DNA from 2 places in the Streptomyces sp. NPDC057939 genome. Region 2 is predicted to be linked to the other one. Evidence: riboswitches for the same ligand, from Rfam matches in the RefSeq annotation. Region 2 holds a riboswitch; the other holds the start of a gene.
The links. A riboswitch is a leader RNA that binds a small molecule or an ion and turns the genes downstream of it on or off. The one in region 2 is predicted to bind cyclic di-AMP.
Positions count from the first base shown of each region.

Region 1 (7,213 bases), on a different contig from region 2:
CCCGTCGGCGCGACCCTGGGCAAGGACTGGATCTTCCAGCGCGTCTACTCGTCCATGGACCGCGTCCTCGTCCACTCGGCGAGCTTCGGCTCCAACGCGCAGGCGATGGCCGCCGGCCTGGCGGTGCTGAGCGTCATGGAGGACGAGGAGGTGACCGCCAACGCCCGCGCCATGGGCGACCTGCTGCGCGGCCGGCTCGCCGCGCTCGTGGACGAGTACGAGCTGCTGCACGAGGTGCGGGGGCGCGGGCTGATGATCGGGATCGAGTTCGGCCGGCCGTCCTCGTTGGGCCTGCGCAGCCGCTGGGCGATGCTCCAGGCCGCCCGCAAGGGCCTGTTCGCCCAGATGGTCGTGGTGCCGCTGCTGCTCAAGCACCGGATCCTCACCCAGGTCTCCGGGGACCACCTGGAGGTCATCAAGCTCATCCCGCCGCTGATCGTCGACGAACGGGACGTGGACCGCTTCGTCGGGGCCTTCCGCGAGGTCATGGACGAGGCGCACGGCGGGGGATCGCTCATGTGGGACTTCGGTCGGACGCTGGTGAAGCAGGCCGTCGGCAACCGCTGACGGCCTGCCGGCCGGGGACCCCGGCCGCTACGGTTCCAGCAGCCGGTCCCGCAGCCGGACCAGGGTCTCGGGCGCGAGTCCGAGACCCTCGGCGAGGTACCGGTCCACCTCGCCCCACTCCTCCTCGATGGTCGCGTACGCCGCTTCCAGGTAGGCGGCGCGGGCCTCGAAGAGCGGCGCCAGCAGCTCCGCCGCCTCGGCCGGACGGGGCTCGACCGCCTCCGTGCCGCGACGCATCCGGTAGCGGCGGTGCGGGGCGTTCGACTCCAGGTAGTCCGCCACGATGGCGTCCCGTTCGACGCCGAGCGCGAGCAGCGTGACGGCGATCGACAGACCGGCCCGGTCCTTGCCCGCGGCGCAGTGCATCAGCGCGGGGACGCTGTCCTCGGCCAGCGCGTGCACGACCCGGCTGTGTTCGGTGGTCCGGGTGCGGATCATCGTGCGGTACGAGGTGGTCATGCGCTCGGCCGCCCGGCCCTCCCCGAGGGCGGTGCGCAGCTGGGCCAGGTCGCCCTCGCGGACCATCTTCCAGAACTCCTTCCCGGCGGCCGGGTCGGACAACGGGATGTTCACGTAGCGCACGCCGGGCAGTTCCACGTCCGGCCCCTCCAGGGCGTGGTCGGCGCGGTTGCGGAAGTCGAAGACCGTGTGCAGGCCGAGCGAGACGAGGAACTCTGTTCCGGTTTCGGTCGCATGCGCCAGATGTCCGCTTCGGAACAGTCGTCCGGACCTGACCCTCCGTCCGTCGACGGTCGGCAGGCCGCCCACGTCACGGAAATTGCGCACTCCCGTCAGCTCCGGTTCCGGTTCGGGCAGCGCCGGAAGGGGTGGGGGTATCCGCTGGGTCACGTGTGGTCCTCCGCATCGTCCTGAGGTGTCCGAATTACGCCGGTTGGGAGCAACTTGCCACGGGGAGAAGCGAGATCGCGCCAGGCTCCGTGAGCCAGATCATACGGTGACCGTCCGTGCCCGCTCGCGAAATCAGAATTCCCACGCCAGGGCGGTTGTTGATGGTCCGGAATGGACACAGGGTGACCGGAATTCCATCGCTCCCCCATACCTGTGATTGCGTCAGGGAATGTGTGGCTTGTTGCCCGTGTACCGACTCGATTACCTTCACGACCGATCCGGGTGGACAGCCTAATCCTGCCGCCGCCCGGGAACCGCACCCGACTATCGACGCGCGCGGCAGGAGCGGGGGAACCAGGTAGGCCGCCGGACCGGAGCTTTCTCCGGGACGGCTAGGGGTGAAGCCGCACGCGTCCTCGACGCGGTCGGCCGGACATCTCCAGTCCGAACCCGACAGCTCACCTCGCAGGCGACGGAGAGGAATTCGCCATGCCCGGTAAGGGTAAGCACCGCCGCCCGAAGTCCAGTTCCATATCCCGCGGTCTCACCGTGGCCGGCACCGGCGGCGCCGCCCTCGCGCTGCCGCTGATCGGAGCCACCGGAGCCCAGGCCGCCACCCCCGCGGCGACCCCCGCCACCGCACCCGCGCAGGCACCGCAGGCCCCGGCGGCTCCCCGGGCCGCCGCCGTCACGCCCACCGCGACGCCCACGGCGCCCGCCGCGGTCTACACGGTGGTGTCCGGCGACTACCTCTCGAAGATCGCCGCCGAGCGGAACCTCACCGGCGGCTGGGAGCAGCTCTACGCCGACAACCGGGACGCCGTCGGCAACGACCCCTCCCTGATCCACCCCGGCCTCAAGCTGACCCTCGGCGCCCCCGGCGCGGCGGCCGAGCCGGCCCCCGCCAAGAAGCAGTCGGCGGCCGGCGCGTCCACCCCGGACTCCGCCCCCAAGTCGGACTCCGGCGCCCGCTCCGACCGCTCCGAGCGGTCCTCCAGCCGCCCTGAGGCGTCCGGCGAGCGTTCCTCCGCCCCGACCGCCGCGCCCAGGAAGGCCGCGCCCGCGCAGAAGCCCGCCGGCTCCGGCCAGGCCGCGCCCTCCACCCCGTCGAGCCCCTCCAAGGCCGGCGGATTCGTGGCCCCGGTCGCCGGCGGAGTCTCCACCGCGTACCGCATGGGCGGCAGCATGTGGTCTTCCGGTTACCACACCGGCGTCGACTTCATGGCGAGCACCGGAACCACCGTCAAGGCCGTCGGCGCGGGCACCGTGGTCTCCGCCGGATGGGGCGGCTCGTACGGCAACGAGGTCGTCATCAAGCACGCGGACGGCAAGTACTCCCAGTACGCGCACCTCTCCTCGCTGTCCGTCTCGGCCGGCCAGAGCGTCACCGGCGGCCAGCGCGTGGGCCTCTCCGGCGCGACCGGGAACGTGACCGGCCCGCACCTCCACTTCGAGATCCGCACGGGTCCGTCCTACGGCTCGGACATCGACCCGCTGGCCTACCTCCGCTCCAAGGGCGCCAGCCTCTGACGGCACCCGCCGTCGGACACGGACACGCGTGAGGCCGGGACCCGAGGGGGGTCCCGGCCTCACGTGTACTTATTCCTTATCCCCCGCGTGGTACAGATCACGGTCCGTCAACCCCTCATTACGTTGGCGTAGGTTGGTTGCGACGGTGAAGGATGTGTTCCCGTGGCAGCGACGACGACGACACTCAAGACCATCGGCTCGTACGCGGCGATCGGGGACAGCTTCACCGAAGGCGTGGGAGACCCGGGACCCGGGGATTCCTATCTCGGCTGGGCGGACCGCCTCGCCGTGCTCCTCGCCGATCAGCGCGACGAACATGACTTCCGGTACGCGAATCTGGCCGTGCGGGGGAAGCTCCTCGACCAGATCGTGGCCGAACAGGTCCCGAGGGCCCGGGCCCTCGCACCGGACCTGGTGACCTTCTGCGCGGGCGGGAACGACATCATCCGCCCCGGCAGCGACCCGGACGACGTGGCGGAACGTTTCGAGGCGGCCGTGGCCGACCTCACGGGCGCCGTGGGCCTCGTGATGATCACCACCGGCTTCGACACCCGGGGCGTACCGGTCCTGAAGCACCTCCGGGGCAAGGTCGCCACGTACAGCGCGCACGTGCGCTCCATCGCCGACCGGTACGACTGCCCGGTGCTCGACCTCTGGTCGCTGCGCTCGGTGCAGGACCGGCGGGCCTGGGACGGCGACCGGCTGCACCTCTCGCCCGAGGGCCACACCCGCGTCGCGCTCCGTGCCGCGCAGGTGCTGGGCTACGGGATCCCGGCCGATCCCGACCAGCCGTGGCCGCCCACGCCGCCGCGCGGATCGGTGGACGTGACCCGCGACAACATCCAGTGGGCCCGGGAGCACCTCGTGCCGTGGATCGGACGCCGGCTGCGGGGCGAGTCCTCCGGCGACCACGTCGCGGCGAAGCGCCCCGACCTGCTGCCCCTGTAGGGCACGCGGGAGCCGGACGAGCACCCGTTCCGCCCGGCGGGTTCCCGCCGGGCGGAATCCTCACGGGCCGGTACGCGTTGGGAAGGGCGTGCATGTACTAGCGTGCCACCTCGAACCGCACCCTCTTGAGGAGGCGCCTTGACCGGCTCCCTTCCCCTGCGTCCCAGGCTGCGCGCCCTGCGCTCCGAAGCCTTCGGGGCGGACCCCTCCGGCGCGCGGCTGGAGCGGATCCAGCGCTCGCCGAACTTCGCGGACGGCGTGTTCCAGAACCCGGTGAAGGGCAGGACCAGGCCCTCCGGGTCGATGACCGAGTTCGCCCGGGTCTACTTCCACAAGGAACAGCGGGTCCGCCGCAGCCCCGCCGCACCGATCCCGGTCCATCCGACCACCCTGGCCGACCTGGCGAAGCCGCCGGTCAGCGGCCTGCGGGTGACCTGGATGGGCCATTCCAGCGTGCTCGTGGAGATCGACGGACGCCGGGTCCTCTTCGACCCCGTCTGGGGAGAGCGGTGCTCTCCCTACCCCTTCGCCGGGCCCAAGCGGCTGCACCCGGTGCCGGTGCCGCTCGCCTCCCTGGGCGAGGTCGACGTCGTGGTGATCTCCCACGACCACTACGACCACCTCGACCTGCCCACGATCAAGGCGCGGGCCGGTACGGACACGGTCTTCGCCGTCCCCCTCGGCGTCGGCGCGCACCTGGAACGCTGGGGCGTACCGGCCTCACGGCTGCGCGAGCTGGACTGGAACGAGTCCACCGAGGTCGCCGGCCTCACCCTCACGGCCACCCCGGCACAGCACTTCTGCGGCCGCGGCCTGCGCAACCAGCAGTTCACCCTGTGGGCCTCCTGGGTCGTCGCGGGCGAGGAGCACCGGGTGTTCCACAGCGGGGACACCGGCTACTTCCCGGGCTTCAAGGACATCGGCGCCGCCCACGGCCCCTTCGACGCGACGATGATCCAGATCGGCGCCTACTCGGAGTACTGGCCGAAGAACCACGAGGACCGCACCCCGGACCCGGGCCCGTGGCCCGACATCCACATGACACCCGACGAGGGCATCCGGGCCCAGCTCGACCTCCAGGGCGGCAAGGCGCACGGCGTGCTCCTGCCGATCCACTGGGGCACCTTCAACCTCGCCCCGCACCCGTGGTCCGACCCGGCGGAACGCACCATGATCGCGGCCCGCAACGTGGGCCAGGCCGTGGCCATGCCCAAGCCCGGCGAGCCCTTCGAGCCCGCCGGCAGGATCCCCGGCGACCCGTGGTGGCGGCCCATCGCGGCCCCCGGGTTCGAATGGGAGCGGTGGGCGAACTACCGCGACGACCCCGGCCCGCCCGCCGGGCCCGAGGCGGTCGAACCCGACGCCGGACTCGACCTGGTGGGGGAGGCGTGACCGCCCCGCGCGCGTGACGCCCCCGGCGCGGGCAGCTGCCGGACCGCTTCCGGGCGCCCGGGGCCGCCCCGGGCCGAGCGGGCCCGGATGCCACGGCCCGGGCGCGGGCGGCCGGCGCCGCCCGCCCGTGGCCCCCGTACGACGGTGCCCGCCGGATCCCCCGAGGAGGTACGGAGGGGCGGGGGAGCCCGGGCAGCGCGGAACCGCCGCGCGAGTTCGACCGGCGGGGATGGCGGGTCGTGCCCGTGACCTCGACGAAGGACGGCGAACCGGACGCGCCCGGGCGTGCCGTGGCCGCGGACGACGCCATCACCGCGACGCCGCGTTCCGAAGACGTCAGCCGGGGCGAACCCGCTCCCGGGCCGGTGCGGCAGGCCCGCACCCTCGCCGGGGCACCCGCCCGCGGTCGCGTGTCCGTCGGGGACACCGTCCGGGACACCCCGGCCGGTCCCCGGGCCGGCGTCGCCCGCGTGGGCCCGCCGTGCGGCGGCATCCCGCGCGCCGACCCGGAGGAAGTCGGGCGCCCGCGCCGTGTACCGCAACCCCGCGGACCTGTTGGCACGTCTCGACACGAGCCCGTTCGCCGACAGCTCCCGGCGGGGACCCGGGCCGAGCCGCCGACAGGGAGCGTACGCGGCCGAAGGGACGGGCGGCGCGCGCCCCCCCGGGGCCACGGGCGCACGCGCTCCCGGCGCATTCGGGCTGTCGTGCGAGCGCTCCATCGGGAGCGGGAAGCACCCCGGGCAAGTTCCCCAACTGGGCGTCCGGGGTGGGAGCGTGCGGTCTAGCGTGGGTATTCGGTGATCAACACCGGGCCCCGGGAACCGACCGGGGGCCGGGCCCCACGTACCGAGGACGCCGATGTCCGGACTCCGCGCCGCCCGCCACTCCCCGTCGAGACACGCCGTCGGCCCCCGCCGGCAGACACGCCCCCAGCTGATCCGCGCCGCCGTGCTGCCCACCCTCGCCGCCGCGCTCAGCGGCGCCGCGGCGGTGCTCTTCACGCTCCAGCTCGGCGGTGGCGCCGGCGACCGGGACGCCCGGCTGTGGCCGGTGCTCGCGGGCTGCGCCCTGCTCGTCGTCGGGGCCCTGGCCGCCGCGCTGCTCGGGGCCCAGCGCGCCGCGAAGGGCGTACGGGACCGCTGCGAGGCACTGCGGCGCTCCAGCGTCCGAGGCCGCCAGGAGCTGCGCACCGACGCGGAACGCCTGGAACGCGGCGAGACGCCGCCCCGTCCCGTACGGGGCGGCCCGAGCGGGCCGCCCGCGGCGCCGGATCCGGCCGGCGTCGACGAGTTCTGGCTGCTGGCCCAGGAGCTGCGCGGCGCCCGCGAACAGGCCCGGACCACCCTCGTACGGCTCGCCACGCCGGCCGCGCCGACCGACAGCGACCGCAAGGTCGAGGTCTTCGTCAACCTCGCGCGCCGGCTCCAGTCGCTGGTGCACCGCGAGATCGCCCTGCTCGACGGCCTGGAGGACACCGTCGAGGACCCGGACCTGCTGAGGGAGCTCTTCCACGTCGACCACCTCGCCACCCGGATCCGCCGGCACGCCGAGAACCTCGCCGTACTCGGCGGGGCCGCCTCCCGGCGGCAGTGGACCCGGCCGATCGACCTCGGCGAGGTGCTGCGTTCCTCGGTCGCGGAGGTCGAGCAGTACACCCGGGTCAAGGTCGTCCCCCCGGCGGGCGGCACCGTCCGCGGCCACGCCGTCGCCGACGTGGTCCACCTGCTGGCCGAACTCGTCGAGAACGCCACGGTGTTCTCCGCCCCCGACACGGATGTCGTCGTCCGGGCCGAGCGGGTCACCTCCGGGATCGCGGTCGAGGTCGAGGACCGCGGGCTGGGCATGCCCCCCGAGGAGCAGCACCGGATGAACGCCCTGCTGGGCGACCCCGACCAGGTCGGCGTCCGGCACCTGCTGGCCGACG
Region 1 covers NZ_JBHVPG010000006.1:219,219-226,431, reverse strand. The annotation lists gene ACFVS6_RS10145 (aspartate aminotransferase family protein) at 1-567, shown strand, start outside; gene ACFVS6_RS10140 (tyrosine-protein phosphatase) at 595-1,416, opposite strand; cyclic di-AMP (ydaO/yuaA leader) riboswitch at 1,735-1,901, shown strand; gene ACFVS6_RS10135 (peptidoglycan DD-metalloendopeptidase family protein) at 1,906-2,946, shown strand; gene ACFVS6_RS10130 (SGNH/GDSL hydrolase family protein) at 3,109-3,894, shown strand; gene ACFVS6_RS10125 (MBL fold metallo-hydrolase) at 4,033-5,286, shown strand; gene ACFVS6_RS10120 (sensor histidine kinase) at 6,148-7,213, shown strand, end outside.
Region 1: it holds a riboswitch for cyclic di-AMP, as region 2 does, so the genes downstream of both, ACFVS6_RS10135 (peptidoglycan DD-metalloendopeptidase family protein) here and ACFVS6_RS26195 (transglycosylase family protein) in region 2, are expected to answer to the same signal.

Region 2 (7,213 bases):
CGGCGGCCGCACGGTCGTGGTGATCCCGGGCGGGGAGGGCGACGGCCGGCTCACCGACGGGCTGGCCCGCCTCGCCGGCTCCGGCCGCGTCTCCATGCCCGACCTGGAACTGCTGCCCGGCTCGTACGACCTGCCCGGCGCCCGGCTGCTCGACGTGGTCCAGGTGATGGACCGGGTGCGGCGCGAGTGCCCCTGGACCTCCCGGCAGACCCACGAGGGGCTGGTGAAGTACGCGCTGGAGGAGGCGTACGAGCTGGTGGAGGCCATCGAGGGCGGGGACCGCGCCGAACTGCGCGAGGAACTCGGCGACGTCCTCCTCCAGGTCGTCTTCCACGCCCGCATCGCGCAGGAGGGCACGGAAGCCGACCCGGACGACGACGGTGACGCCGATGACGACGCCGACGGGCCGTTCTCGATCGACGACGTGGCAGGCGACCTCGTCGACAAGCTGATCCGGCGGCACCCGCACGTCTTCGGCGACGAGAAGGCCGACACCCCCGAGGAGGTCCACGCGCACTGGCAGGCCACCAAGGCCGTCGAGAAGCAGCGGGCGTCGGTGACGGACGGGGTCCCCCTGGCCCAGCCGGCCCTCGCCCTCGCGGCCAAGCTGGCGGGCCGGGCCCGGGCGGCGGCGTTGCCCGTGGAACTGCCCCGGGGCGAGGGGATCGGCTACGAGCTGCTGGCGCTGGCGGCGCGCGCCGAGGAGGCGGGAACCGACCCCGAGACCGCGCTGCGCGCGGCGGCCCGCGCCTACCGGGACACGATCCGGGCGGCCGAGGGCGTCGAGTAGCGCTCCGGCGGGGAGCCGGCGAAGCGTCGGGCAGGGGCCGGGCGGCGCCCCTCAGTCCTCGCGCGGGGAGCGTCCCGACGGGTTGTGCCAGTGCGGGGCGGGCCGGTTCAGGAACCACTCGCCGAAGCCCGTCGGCCGGTTCGGGGCGGCGCCGACGGGGGGAACGGCGTCGTGGAAGAGGCGGTCGGGGCGGGCCCCGAGCCCTTCCAGCAGCTGAACCGTCTCGTCGACGAACTGGGGCGGCCCGCTGAGGTGGACGTCCTGCTCCCGCCACATCCCCCGGTTGCTGAGCGCGGTCGCCAGCCGGTCGGTCGCCTGGTTGCGGTGCCGGCCCGGGGCGGGCGTGATGTAGGTGACGGCGAGCCAGCTCAGTGAGGCGGCGTACGCGTCGATGAGCGGCCTGTCGTAGAGGTGCGCGGCGTCCCGGGCGACCACGAAGAGCCGCACGTCGTGGTCGGGAGGACGTTCGACCAGGTCCTCCAGCATGGCGCGGACGGGTGCCCAGCCGGTCCCGGCGGCGATGAGGGTGATCGGCCGGTCGGCGCGGCGCAGGATCGACGACCCGCCGGGGGCCCCGAGCCGCAGCCGCTCGCCGGGCCGCACCTCGCGGACCAGGGCGGTGCTGAGCCTGCCGCCCTCGACGCGGCTGACGTGGAGGTCGACGGTGCCGTCGGCGCGGGGCGCGTTGCCCAGCGAGTACGTCCGCCAGGTGGTCGGCACGCGCGCGCTGCTCACGCTCACGTACTGGCCCGGGAGATGGGGGAGGGGGGCGTGCGGCCGCAGGGTCAGTACGGCGATGTCCTCCCCGTACTGGAGGTGCCGCACGATCTCGGCGTCCCACCAGGGCGGTGAGTCGTCGGCGGCGGCGCCGGCCGTCATCACGTCGGCGATCACCTGGTAGGCCTCGGCCCAGGCCTTCTCGGTGGCCGGGCTCCAGGCCTCGCCGGAGGTCTCGGCGAGCGCGGCGAGCAGGCTGGCGCCGACGGCCGCGTAGTGCTCGGGTCCGACGAGGAACTTGCGGTGGTCGCGGCCGAGGTCCTGGAGGTAGGGAACGAGGGTCTCGTCCTCCAGGCGCGAGATCACATGGGTGAGGGCCGCGAAGAGCCGGTCCCGCTGCCGCTCCATGTCCTCGGAGGCGGTCGGGAAGAGCTCACGGATCCCGGGGTTGTGCCAGAACAGGTGGGAGTAGAAGTACTTGACCGCGTGCTCGGCCCTCCTCTCCACCACCGCGAAGCTGCTTTTCAAGATCCTCACATCCACAAAACCGAAAGTAGGAACGGCGGGGAACGGGACGTCAAGGGATGGACGATCTACGGACAGCCTCGACGAACACCCCATATCGGATCGCCGGTACGGTCCGGGATACGGTCTGCGGGTGCATGAGCAGACCTCCGCGACCCCGGCCGATTCCCCCTCCACGGAGGGCCCGACCCTCTTCGACTGGGAGTTCGCGACCGACCCCTACCCCGCCTACGCCTGGCTGCGCGAGCACTCCCCGGTGCACCGCACCAAGCTCCCCAGCGGGGTCGAGGCCTGGCTCGTGACCCGCTACGCCGACGCCCGGCAGGCGCTCGCCGACCAGCGCCTCAGCAAGAACCCGGCGCACCACGCCGAACCCGCGCACGCCAAGGGCAGGACCGGCATCCCGGGGGAGCGCAAGGCGGAGCTGATGACGCACCTGCTGAACATCGACCCGCCGGACCACACCCGACTGCGCAGGCTGGTGTCGAAGGCGTTCACCCCGCGCCGCGTCGCCGAGTTCACCCCGCGCGTGCAGGAGCTCACCGACCACCTGATCGACGCCTTCGCCGCGAAGGGGGAGGCCGACCTCATCCACGAGTTCGCCTTCCCGCTCCCCATCTACGCCATCTGCGAGATGCTCGGCGTACCGCGCGAGGACCAGGACGACTTCCGCGACTGGGCCGGGATGATGATCCGCCACGGCGGCGGTCCGCGCGGCGGGGTCGCCCGCTCGGTCAAGCGGATGCGCACCTATCTCGGGGAACTCATCCACCGCAAAAGGGATGACCTGGGCAATGACCTCATCTCCGACCTGATCCGGGCGAGCGACCACGGCGACCACCTCACCGAGGCCGAGGCCACGGCGATGGCGTTCATCCTGCTGTTCGCCGGCTTCGAGACGACCGTGAACCTCATCGGCAACGGCGTCCACTCCCTCTTCATGAACCCGGAACAGCGCGAGCGCCTCCAGGCCTCCCTCGCGGCCGGCGAGAGTGGCCTGCTGGAGACCGGCGTCGAGGAACTCCTGCGCTACGACGGCCCGGTGGAGCTGGCGACCTGGCGGTTCGCGACCGTGCCGCTGACCCTGGGCGGGCAGGAGATCGCGGCCGGCGACCCGGTGCTGGTGGTCCTCGCGGCGGCCGACCGCGACCCCGAGCGGTTCGCCGATCCGGACGCCCTGGACCTGTCCCGCGGTGACAACCAACACCTCGGGTACGGCCACGGGATCCACTACTGCCTCGGCGCTCCGCTCGCCCGGCTCGAAGGGCAGACGGCGCTCGCGACTTTGCTGACGCGTCTGCCGGATCTGGAACTTGCCGTTCCTCCCGCGGACCTGCGCTGGCGCGGCGGACTCATCATGCGTGGCCTGCGCACCCTTCCGGTTCGCTTCACACCTCGAAACAACTGAGACGCATTCCGACGCCGTCTGATCACACGTCAGTCACCTACCGAACTTGTGACAATCGTTCGAAGGCCGCTAGGTTCTGCCGTTACCCCGCCGTTATGCGAAAGGTGCAGCCTCATGCGTTCCGGGAACGGCCGCCACAGACGCCCCCGCCAGGTACCCGCCCTGGTCGTCACCGCCGGAGTCACCGGCTCCGCACTCGCCCTGCCCCTGCTCGCCGCCACGAACGCCAGTGCGGCCGACACGAGCACGTGGGACAAGGTGGCCGACTGCGAGAGCGACGGCAGTTGGAGTGCCAACTACGGCAGCGGTGAGTACGGGGGGCTCCAGTTCACCCAGGAGCAGTGGAGGAACGCGGGCGGACTCGCCTACGCGGAGCGCCCGGACCTCGCCAGCCGCTCCCAGCAGATAGCCGTCGGCGAGAAGGTGCTGGCCTCGCAGGGCCCCCAGGCGTGGCCGCTGTGCGCCGCCTCGGCCGGTCTGACCCAGCAGGGCCCGGCCGCCGCGGTGGACCCGGGTGACCCCCGGCCCGCCGGCCCGGTCGCGCCCACCCCCGTCCGGCCCGAGGGTTCGGTGCCCGTCACCGGCTCCGAGCCCGCCGTCGACTTCGGGGCCCCGACCCCGCAGCCGGGCCAGGAAGGCCCCTCCACCGGCCCGACCGGCCTGCCGGACTACCCGCTGGGCCCCACCAGCGGACTGCCCGTCATGCCCGACCCCGTCTCCCCGGCCCCGTCCACGGACCCGACGGTCCCGCCGACGACCGTGCCGCCCACCACGACCCCGCCCACCACGGCGCCCACCACTCCGGCGGACCCGACGGCCCCGGGCACCCCGACCGTCCCGGGCACCCCCACCACCCCGGTGGACCCGACGGCCCCCGTGACCCCGCCCCTCCCGGGTGCCACGCCCACGGCCGTGCCCGCCGGTGTGGTCGACGGAGCGGGCAAGCACCGCGGTCCGGCGGCCGACGAGGCGCCGGGCGCTTCTGACGCCGCGTCGAAGCCCTCGTACACCGTGAAGGCCGGCGACAGCCTCACCGCGATCGCCGACGCCAAGGGCCTCAAGGGTGGTTGGAACGAGCTGTACGCGGCCAACGAGCAGCTCATCGGGAAGGACGCCGACCTCATCAAGCCGGGTCAGAACCTGGATCTAACCAAGGAATAGGGGCAGTTCGACCATCCGGAAAGAGCTGAATGTCCGTTATCGGCAAATGAGACATGCGTCTCTTCCGATCAACTGGCGTGTCTCATTCCGGAACTTCCACAAACCCGCCCCTCACCTGCGTAAACGTACTTTTGAGGATGGCAAGTAGGCCGGTTTCTCCCTGATGTCGCGCGTTGAACATCAGGGGGAGACCTGTCTACCTTCTGAGTCGCTCGCCACCGCGGGCTCCTTCGACCGCATCGCCGAATCCTGCCGGCGGACGGGGGGAACAGTCGTCGCGCAAGCGCCGAAGGCAGGAGCGGGGGAACCAAGGTAGGCGCCGGGAAAGGCCGTTGAGAGACGGCTGCGTACCGGCTTGGGGTTAAGCCACGTGCTCGACACGTGACCGGGCAACTCATCCGCCCGAACCCGACAGCTCACCTCGAAGGCGTCGGTGAGGAGAAATCCATGCTGCTTTCCGGCAAGGGCAAGCACCGTCGCGGCTCCAAGGCCGTCCGTATCGTCACGCTCGCCGGTGTCGCCGGTGTCGCCGTCGCGGCTCCGCTGATGGCCGCCGGTACCGCGAGCGCCGCGACCGTCTCCGAGTGGGACAAGGTCGCGCAGTGCGAGTCCGGTGGCAACTGGGCCATCAACACCGGCAACGGCTACTACGGCGGCCTGCAGTTCTCGGCCTCCACCTGGGCCGGGTACGGCGGCAAGGCGTACGCCGCGACGGCCAACCAGGCCAGCAAGTCCCAGCAGATAGCCATCGCCGAGAAGGTCCTCAAGGGCCAGGGCAAGGGCGCCTGGCCGCACTGCGGCAAGGGCCTGTCCAACTCCGCGTACAACGGCGGCGGCTCGACCACCACGCCCGCCAAGCCGAAGCCCGAGACGAAGCCGGCCAAGCCCGCCCCGGCGAAGCCCGCGAAGCCGGCCACGCCCGCCAAGCCGAGCACGCCGAAGGCCGAGCCGAAGCGCACCGAGGTCCCCGTCTCGCGCTCCGAGCGCGTCGAGACCCCGGCCATCAAGCCGCAGGCCCCCAAGACCGAGGCCCCGGCCACCGGCAACGGTTCCTACGTGGTCAAGGCCGGCGACACCCTGGGCACCATCGCCCAGGCGAACGGCGTCAAGGGCGGCTGGGAGAAGCTCTTCCAGCTGAACAAGGACACCGTCAAGGACGCCGACCTGATCTTCCCGGGTCAGAAGCTGAAGCTCAGCTGAATTCCGGCATAACACCGCATCACCCGCGGTCTCCGCAGCATGCCCACCGCCCGGCGCGTATCCCCCCACGCGCCGGGCGGCGGCATGTTCCGGGACCGTTCCGGCCCGCTCCCGGCGGTCCGGAAACCGAATCTTCAAGAGACCTATGTCCTGGAAGAGGGGCATTCAGCCCCTATTTCGTCCCAGGACCCGGGCGGTCGGCGGGCCCAGTGCCCGGAGCCGGTTAGGCTCTAGGCGGCAAGGCCATCCCACGGCCTGACACGCCACCGCACACCCAGCGTCACATCCCAGAAGGAGATGCTCGTGCCGTCCATCGACGTCGTCGTAGCCCGGGAAATCCTGGACTCCCGAGGCAACCCCACGGTCGAGGTCGAGGTGGGCCTCGACGATGGCAGCACCGGCCGTGCTGCAGTTCCGTCCGGCGCCTCCACCGGTGCATTCGAGGCCATCGAGCTGCGTGACGGTGACCCCAACCGTTACTTCGGCAAGGGTGTCGAGAAGGCCGTCCTCGCCGTCATCGAGCAGATCGGCCCGGAGCTCGTCGGCTACGACGCCACCGAGCAGCGCCTGATCGACCAGGCCATGTTCGACCTGGACGCCACCGAGAACAAGGGCTCCCTCGGCGCCAACGCCATCCTCGGCGTGTCCCTCGCCGTCGCGCACGCCGCGTCCGAGGCCTCGGACCTGCCGCTCTTCCGCTACCTCGGCGGCCCGAACGCGCACCTGCTGCCCGTTCCGATGATGAACATCCTCAACGGTGGGTCGCACGCCGACTCCAACGTGGACATCCAGGAGTTCATGATCGCCCCGATCGGCGCGGAGTCCTTCTCCGAGGCGCTGCGCTGGGGTGCCGAGGTCTACCACACCCTCAAGAAGGTCCTCCACACCAAGGGCCTCTCCACCGGCCTCGGTGACGAGGGCGGCTTCGCCCCGAACCTGGAGTCCAACCGCGCCGCGCTCGACCTCATCGTCGAGGCCATCAAGCAGGCCGGCTACGTCCCGGGCAAGGACATCGCGCTCGCGCTCGACGTCGCCGCGTCCGAGTTCTACAAGGACGGCAAGTACGAGTTCGAGGGCCAGTCCCGCTCGGCCGCCGAGATGACCGAGTACTACGAGGAGCTCGTCTCCGCGTACCCGATGGTCTCCATCGAGGACCCGCTGTACGAGGACGACTGGGCCGGCTGGAAGACCCTCACCGACAAGCTGGGCACCAAGGTCCAGATCGTCGGCGACGACCTCTTCGTCACCAACCCGGAGCGCCTGGCCCGCGGCATCGAGGAGGGCTCCGCGAACGCCCTGCTCGTGAAGGTGAACCAGATCGGTTCGCTGACCGAGACCCTCGACGCCGTCGAGATGGCCCAGCGCAACGGCTTCAAGTGCATGATGTCGCACCGCTCCGGCGAGACCGAGGA
Region 2 covers NZ_JBHVPG010000027.1:39,436-46,648, forward strand. The annotation lists gene ACFVS6_RS26175 (nucleoside triphosphate pyrophosphohydrolase) at 1-790, shown strand, start outside; gene ACFVS6_RS26180 (globin domain-containing protein) at 842-2,044, opposite strand; gene ACFVS6_RS26185 (cytochrome P450) at 2,166-3,440, shown strand; gene ACFVS6_RS26190 (transglycosylase family protein) at 3,555-4,601, shown strand; cyclic di-AMP (ydaO/yuaA leader) riboswitch at 4,876-5,046, shown strand; gene ACFVS6_RS26195 (transglycosylase family protein) at 5,049-5,801, shown strand; gene eno (phosphopyruvate hydratase) at 6,099-7,213, shown strand, end outside.